2 regions of the Serratia sp. TSA_7 genome follow, and region 1 is predicted to be linked to the other one. Evidence: predicted binding sites of a transcription regulator. Region 1 holds the regulator's gene; the other holds the start of a gene.

What was found. Region 1 encodes LexA, which represses DNA repair genes until DNA is damaged. Its sites were predicted from a motif close to TNCTGTATGTACATACAGNA; they were not measured.
Region 2: rmuC (DNA recombination protein RmuC) is a predicted target of LexA. The motif match lies at 2,321-2,340, and genes of this name have one in related genera.

Annotation. Positions count from the first base shown of each region.
Region 1 is NZ_JBQZFU010000011.1:54,338-58,525, forward strand. It holds gene plsB (glycerol-3-phosphate 1-O-acyltransferase PlsB) at 1-1,573, opposite strand, end outside; gene ACUTQW_RS23085 (diacylglycerol kinase) at 1,723-2,091, shown strand; gene lexA (transcriptional repressor LexA) at 2,210-2,818, shown strand; gene dinF (MATE family efflux transporter DinF) at 2,920-4,188, shown strand, end outside.
Region 2 is NZ_JBQZFU010000005.1:18,916-23,103, forward strand. It holds gene ubiE (bifunctional demethylmenaquinone methyltransferase/2-methoxy-6-polyprenyl-1,4-benzoquinol methylase UbiE) at 1-639, opposite strand, end outside; gene rmuC (DNA recombination protein RmuC) at 719-2,263, opposite strand; gene ACUTQW_RS16725 (DedA family protein) at 2,395-2,925, opposite strand; gene ACUTQW_RS16730 (tyrosine-protein phosphatase) at 3,012-3,794, opposite strand; gene udp (uridine phosphorylase) at 4,013-4,188, opposite strand, start outside.

The DNA of each region.
Region 1 (4,188 bases):
TCATGGCATTGGCGGCGGCGGCGTTGTTGATGCGGACCATGATCTTGGCCGCCAGGTCGTTGACCGTTGGCGTCAGCCAGCTTGGACGTTGGGCTTCGATCGGGTCAATCGATTCGCGCCACTGCGGCACGTTCTGGTTCAGGTAGGCGGTCAACGGCAGCGGATCGCCGAAGTTGACGTAACCCTGGCCGAGATTACGCAGCTTGCGCAGGCCGCGCAGCATCTGCAACAGGCTCTCTTTTTCCTTGGTCGCACCGCGCAGCTCTTTGGCGTAAGTACCTACTTCCATCACGTGTTCGTAACCGATGTAGATCGGGACCAGCGTGATAGGGCGAGTGCCACCGCGCAACATTGCCTGGATGGTCATCGACAGGGTGCCGGTCTTCGGTTCCAGCAGGCGCCCGGTACGGGAACGGCCGCCTTCGACGAAGTATTCCACCGAGTAACCGCGGGTAAACAGCTCGCCGAGGTATTCGCGGAACACCGTTGAATACAGCTTGTTGCCTTTGAAGGTGCGGCGGATAAAGAACGCGCCCAGGCGACGGAAGATCGGCCCGGCCGGCCAGAAGTTGAGGTTGATGCCGGCGGCGATGTGCGGCGGCACCAGGCCCTGGTGATACAGCACGTAGGACAGCAGCAGGTAGTCCATATGGCTGCGGTGGCACGGCACATAAACGATCTCGTGGCCGTCCTGCGCCAACTGGCGCACGCGCTCGGCATTGGTGACGTTGATGCCCTGATACAGCCGGTTCCAGGTCCAGCTCAGCACGCGATCGGAAAGGCGCACCGTCTCGTACGAGAAGTCGGCGGCGATCTCTTCCATCAGCGCAATGGCGTTCTGCTGGGCCTTTTCATGGGAAATTTTCTTGCTGCGCGCTTCGTCCTCGACCGCTTTTTCGATCGCTTTGGACGCCAGCAGCTTATTGAACAGATCCTGACGAGCCGGCAGGCTTGGGCCGACGGCGGCCAGACGTTGACGCGAGAAATGCATGCGCGCCACGCGCGCCAGTTTTTGTGCGATAGTTTTGTCCGTGCCGTGTTCGGTCGCCATTCGGCGCAGCGAAACGGTGTTGGAGAAACGCACGAAGCTGTCGCGGCCCAGCCACAGGACGGCGAAGAATTTCTGGACGCCGTTCAGCAAGCGCAGATGCGGCGTGCCGTGGCCTTCTCGGCCTGGGGAACGGCCAAACATCACCGACACCGGCAGCATCTGAATATCGAGATCCGGATTGCTGCGGTGCAGATCCAGATAGTCGTGAAACAGTTTTACCGACTCTTCTTTCGGTGTGTAGTAGCGGAACACGCGCGGGCCGTCGTGAATAAACACATGGCTTGGCAGTACGGTGCCGTCTATCTCCAGCGGATTGAGGGGGTCGGGCAAATCCTGCGCCAGGCACTGGGTGCGCAGCGTCAGTAAATCCGCCTTGGAATTATAAGGTAAAACATACAAAATCGGCCGTGAGGGATCCAACCCTAACTCCGTGACCGGATCTGAAGGGATAACCTTACTTCTTACCAACAATTTAAGTGGTAAATTCAATAATTTATAATAAATTTTACGCCAACCTGACATAACAACGTGAAGCCTCTTGTTAGCAATGCGCCGCAAGCATACCAGAAACCGGGTAGCAGATCTGTGGTGTTGGAAAACCGTGAGCCGGGAGAGTTTCCTGACCCAAGCTCTATAATTATGACTTACCTCTGTGAAAGGCACTAAAAAACATGGCAAACCAAGCAACCGGCCTGACCCGTATTATTAAAGCCGCCGGCTACTCATATAAAGGCTTTTCTGCTGCCTGGCAGCACGAAGCCGCATTCCGCCAGGAGCTGGTGGCGACCGTGCTGGCTATCATACTGGCGATCTGGCTGGATGTGGGTGCGATAGCGCGCATTTTACTGATCGGATCGGTGCTGTTGGTCGTGATCGTCGAGATGCTGAACAGCGCGATTGAAGCCATTGTCGATAGGGTGGGCACGGAACACCACGAGCTTTCCGGGCGGGCGAAAGATATGGGGTCGGCGGCGGTAACGCTGACGATCATACTGGCGCTGTTTGTCTGGGGTTCGGTACTCTGGCAACACTTTGCCTGAGTGGAACGCTCCGTTGCGGCGGGGCGCTAATCCCTGATTTTTATTCATTCTTCGGTTCCCAAGCCGCGCTTACCTGTATATACTCACAGCAAGACTGTATAAACAAACAGGGGGCGGAATGAAAGCATTAACTACCAGACAACAAGAAGTCTATGATCTGATTCGCGATCATATTTCGTCAACTGGCATGCCGCCAACGCGCGCCGAGATCGCCATGCGTCTGGGGTTCCGTTCGCCAAATGCTGCAGAAGAACATCTGAAAGCGCTGGCGCGCAAGGGCGTGATCGAGATCGTCTCCGGCGCTTCACGCGGCATTCGCCTGCTGATGGAAGATGAAGAAGGTTTACCGCTGATTGGCCGCGTGGCCGCCGGTGAACCGCTGCTGGCGCAGCAGCATATCGAAGGGCACTATAAGGTGGATCCTTCTTTGTTCAAACCGAGCGCGGATTTCCTGCTGCGGGTCAACGGCATGTCGATGCGTGATATCGGCATCCTCGACGGCGATCTGCTGGCGGTGCATAAAACCCAGGACGTGCGGAACGGCCAGGTAGTTGTGGCGCGTATTGAAGATGAAGTTACGGTCAAACGCCTGAAAAAACACGGCAATGTGGTTGAACTGCTGCCGGAAAACAGCGAGTTCCAGCCTATCGTGGTCGACCTGCGTCAGCAAAATTTCACCATTGAAGGTCTGGCGGTCGGCGTGATCCGCAACGGCGACTGGATTTAATCGCTGCGCCTGAACGTTGTCCTCTGATTTAAATCGCCCCAGCTCTGGGGCGATGTCATTTCTGATTCATTCAAACCCTACCGCCACGGGAACATTTCACTATGCGCCTGCTTTCTGCCTTCACCAGCGATACTGATAAAGCCCTATGGCGCCTTGCGTTACCCATGATCTTTTCCAATATTACCGTTCCGCTGCTCGGGCTGGTGGATACTGCGGTGATTGGCCACCTGGATAGCCCCGCCTATCTGGGTGGCGTTGCTATTGGTGCCATGGCTACCAGCTTCCTGTTTATGTTGCTGCTGTTCCTTCGTATGAGCACTACCGGGCTGGCGGCACAGGCGCTCGGTGCACAGGATCCTCAGGGGTTGGCGCGCGCTTTTATGCAGCCGTTGTGGCTGGCGGTGTTGGCCGGTGTGGCGATTGTGCTGCTGCGCCACCCGTTGATCGATATGGCGTTGCAGATCGTGGGCGGCGATGGCGCGGTGCTGGAACAAGCGCGGCTATTCCTCGAAATCCGCTGGCTAAGTGCGCCGGCGGCGTTGGCCAACATGGTGATCCTGGGCTGGCTGCTTGGCGTGCAATACGTGCGTGCACCGGTGATCTTGCTGATTATCGGTAACCTGCTGAATATCGTACTGGATATCTGGTTGGTGATGGGGCTGGGTTGGAACGTGCAAGGGGCGGCGACGGCGACCGTCATCTCTGAATATGCCACCCTGCTGCTGGGGCTATGGCTTGCCTGGCGGGTGATGCGCATACGAGGCATTTCCGCGCCGATGCTGCGCCAGGCCTGGCGCGGTAATCTGCGGCGCCTGCTGGCGCTGAATCGCGACATCATGTTGCGTTCACTGTTGCTGCAAGCGTGTTTTGCCTCACTGACCATTTTCGGTGCCCGGCTTGGCGGCGACGTGGTGGCGGTAAACGCGGTACTGATGAATTTGCTGACCTTCACGGCCTACGCGCTCGACGGCTTTGCCTACGCGGTAGAGGCGCATTCCGGCCATGCCTATGGCGCTCGCGACGACAGCCAACTGCGCAAGGTATGGCGCGCCGCCTGTCGCCAGGCTTGTTTGGTGGCACTGGCTTTTGGGGTGCTGTATGCCGTTGCCGGGCAGCAAATCATCTCGGCATTAACCTCTTTACCCGAGTTGCGTACGCTGGCGAGCCATTATCTGCCGTGGCAGGTGGTGCTGCCGTTGGTCGGTGTGTGGTGTTACCTGCTGGACGGCATGTTTATTGGCGCGACCCGCGGTGCCGAAATGCGCAACAGCATGGCGGTGGCGGCCGTCGGCTTCGGCCTGACGTTGTTTACCGTACCTGTATTGGGCAACCACGGATTATGGCTGGCGCTGGCGGTGTTTCTGTCGCTG
Region 2 (4,188 bases), on a different contig from region 1:
GCGGATCGACTCGGCCAGATAACGGTAGCTTTCCGGATCCTTCACCACCAGCTCGCCGATTTTCGGCAGCACGTGGAACGAATAGGCATCATAGGCTTTGCTCAGCGGCGCCAGCAGCGGTTTGGAGAACTCCAGCACCAGCAGGCGGCCGCCTGGCTTCAGCACGCGGAACATCGAACGCAGCGCTTTGTCTTTGTCGGTGACGTTGCGCAGGCCGAAGGAAATGGTGATGCAGTCAAAATAGTTATCCGGGAACGGCAGCGCTTCGGCATTAGCCTGCACATAGCTGATGTTGCCGATAATGCCGCGATCGCGCAGCTTCTCGCGGCCCATCTTCAGCATGGAGTCGTTAATGTCCGCCAGCACTACCTGCCCTTGCTCACCGACCATGCGGGAGAACTTGGCGGCCAGATCGCCGGTGCCGCCGGCCAGATCCAGTACGCGCTGCCCACGGCGCACGCCGCTGCAGTCAATGGTAAACCGCTTCCAGATACGGTGGATGCCAAACGACATCAGGTCGTTCATCACGTCATACTTTGCCGCTACCGAATGAAAAACGTCTGCCACCATGGCCTGCTTTTCGTCTCTAGCTACGGTGCGAAAACCGAAATCTGTGGTTTCCTGCGATTGATCTGCCATTGTCCTGCCTGCTATTCAGTCAATTTTGTGTGGTCGAGTGTACCAGAACCCCACGGAATACCCCACCTCAAGGCGGCTGTCATGCCTGCGAAGCGGAGCGTGGTTCTTCGGCGGAATCGTCGTCTTCCGCCTGCGGCAACGCGCTGACGTCATCGTCATCCGCTGCCTCATCTTCATAATGCTGCGCGCCTGCTTGCTGTGCCAGCAACGGATTGATCGGCCGTTTCACCTCAACCCCCAGCGCGCGGAACCCTTCGGTTTGGCCGATAAGATTACCACGGCCTTCGCTCAGTTTGTTCATCGCCTGGCGATAACTCCCCTGGGCCTTGTCCAGGCTCTGCCCCAGCGCCGACATGTCGTCGACAAACAGCCGCATCTTGTCATACAGCCGTGCCGCCCGGTCGGCAATGCGCTGAGCATTCTGACTCTGGTGCTCATAGCGCCACAGGTTGGTGATGGTGCGAAGCGCCACCAACAGCGTGGTCGGGCTGACCAGCATAATATTGTGTTTAAGCGCTTCGCTTATCAATTCCGGCTCCCGGTCGATGGCCAGCAGGAAAGCCGGCTCCACCGGAATAAACATCAACACATAGTCCAGTGAACGCAGGCCGGGCAACTGTTGATAATCTTTGCGCCCCAGCAAGCGGATATGGCCGCGCAACGAGGCGATATGCTCGCTAAGCGCTGCCTCGCGTTCCGCGTCGTCTTCACTGTTGAAATAACGTTCGTAGGCGACCAGCGACATTTTCGCATCGATCACAACATCCTTGCCTTGCGGCAGACGCACAATAACGTCAGGCTGCATACGGCTTTGATGATCCAGCCGCACATTAACCTGAGTTTCATACTCGTGCCCCTCGCGCAAACCCGAGGCCTCCAGCACCCGACTCAGCACCACCTCGCCCCAATTGCCCTGGGTTTTATTGTCGCCTTTCAGCGCCTTGGTCAGGTTAATCGCCTCACGTGCCATCTGCGCGTTGAGTTGCTGAAGGTTACGTATTTCATGGGTCAGGGTATGGCGTTCGCGGGCTTCCTGGCCAAAGCTGTCCTGCACCTGACGGCGGAAACCGTCCAGTTGTTCGCGCAACGGCAGCAGCAGGCGATCCAGGCTTTGCTGGTTCTGTTCGTTCACCTTGCGCCCGCTGTGTTCGAAGATGCGGTTGGCCAGGTTTTCAAACTGGGTGGTGAGCCGTTGTTCGCTGTTGATCAGCAAACGCTGCTTCTCTTCCGCCGCCATGCGGGTCTCTTCCAGACGGATGGTCACTTCCCGCAGTTCGGCTTCCTGGGCGCTGTTGACCTCGCGTTGGGCGCGCAGCTCCTGATTAAGCAGTTCGCATTCGGTGCGCCAGTGATTGAGTTGTTGCAGCTTTTCGTGCCCGGCCGCCAATTGGCTGTGCAAATTACGTAACTCCAAATCGGTTTGCCGCATTTGCTGTTCATTGCGTTGCAGAACGTCCTGCCGGGCCGCCGTTTCCTGCTGTGCCTGCTGCAACGACTGTTCCAGTAGCCGCAGCTCGGTTTCATGCTGCGCATGGGCCTGCTGCACGCGCAGGCTGGCGATCAACCACCCCAACAGTATGCCGACCACTACCCCGCCCACACCGTAAACCAAACTGGTATCCACCCTGCCTCCTGTTACGCCTTGCCGTTTATGCGCCCGTTGCCCGTCACGTTAAGGGGATGCTGTATGGATGTCCAGTCTGATTTTGCACCGGCAACGCAATATTGCGAAACGCCGCGCAAGTCAGGCAAAAACTAGCCAAACCACTGGGTTAACCACTTGATGCCAAAGGCTCCCGGCGCAAGAATGCCGAACGCCCAGATCATCGCTGAAGTGATATTCGCCAGTTGGAAGTAACGTTGGGGCATGCCGCAGATACCGCCGACCAGCGGCACCACCGCGCGCAGCGGCCCGAAGAAGCGGCCGATAAAAATGCCCAGCACGCCCCAGCGTTCAAAAAACGCATGGCCGCGGTCCAGCAACTGCGGATTACGCGATAACGGCCACATGTGCGCCACGCGGTCTTGATAGTGGTAACCGATCCAGTAAGAAAGCCAGTCGCCGAAAAATGCCCCTATGGCAGCGGCGGCCCAGATAGGCCAAAAAGCGATGCCGCTCTCGCCAATCAACGCGCCCAGCGCCAGCAGGATAACCGTGGCCGGCAACAGCAGGGACAAGAACGCCAGCGATTCGCCGAATGCCAGGAAGAAAATAATGGGGATGGCCCAGCCTTCGTGCTGACGCACGGCATCGCTGACCCAGTTGATAATGTCGTTGAGGCTCAATACGGGCTCCTGATACGGGGTTTCCTGTGCCAAGGATACGCAATGCCGACCGGGGCAGGTTAAACCCCGACTAAACATGTCGCGGTTTACTCGAGGTAGAACGCCTGCAGCGTTTCACGCTGACTTGGGCCCAGGCCGTATTCTGCCTCCAGCCAGCGATCGGTGGAACCGTATTGAGTGCGAATACCGCTCAGGGCGGTCATCAGGAACTCTTCGCGGACGCTTAGCACGTAGGTGAACTGCCCCAGCGCCGAGGCGTTCAGGCGAATCGACAGTTGATCCAGCATGTGCTCGCGGAAGGTCGCCAGCGTGGTTTCGGTCAGCAGGTAATCTTCAACCACCGTCGCCTCGTCAGCCCCCAGGGCAAACAACACCAGTGCCGCCCCCACCCCGGTGCGATCCTTACCCACCGCGCAATGCTGGACGATAGCGCCGCTATCGGGGGTAAGCAGCAGTTGGGTCAGCCGTTTATACGCAGGATTGCCGAACGGCAGCCGGCGATACAGCTCCTGCATAAACGCCTGTGCGTCGAAACCGGCCAACGTCTGGCTGGTCAGCTTTTCCAGGTTAGCGTTAACCCCACTGCTCAATGGGTTGGCCGGAACATGATGGTAATCGGCGCCACGCCACAGAATATCAGGCTTGTCCTGCACTTCGTCGGCGTCACGGTAGTCCAGCACCGAGCGCACCGGCACGCCGGCCAGGAAGGTGCAGTCGTTTTCCGTCAGGCAATTCAGCGAGCCGGAACGGAACAACAGACCGCGTTTGATGCGGCGACCACCGACGACGCCGTTGCCGCCTAGATCGCGGAAATTAATGCCGCCATCAAGCGGAGCAAGTGAAGGATGAAGCAGAATCTGGGCGGTCATAGACGTCCTCGTGGTTATTGTCTAAAAGGCGCAACCTGAACGGCAAAACCGAAATCAACGGATAAAGAGGCGGCCGAAAGGATGGCGCTGATGGCTATATACACCCTGGCTTTCACGTTGCGGCCAGCCGCAGTTTGCAAGGCGTGGATATAACCGTAACAGATTAAGGCTGAATGGAAAAACGGACCGCGTTGGCGGCCCGTTGAAGGGGGAGGCGATTACAGCAGGCGGCGTGCCGCTTCAACCACAATCTGTACCGCTTTGCTTTCGGTGTTTTTCATGGTTTCTGCGTTTGGAATTTCCTGCTGGGTGCGGTTGACGATCACGCCGGCAACCATACCGGCACGCAGGCCCTGGCTTGCGCACATGGTCAGCAGAGTGGCGGATTCCATTT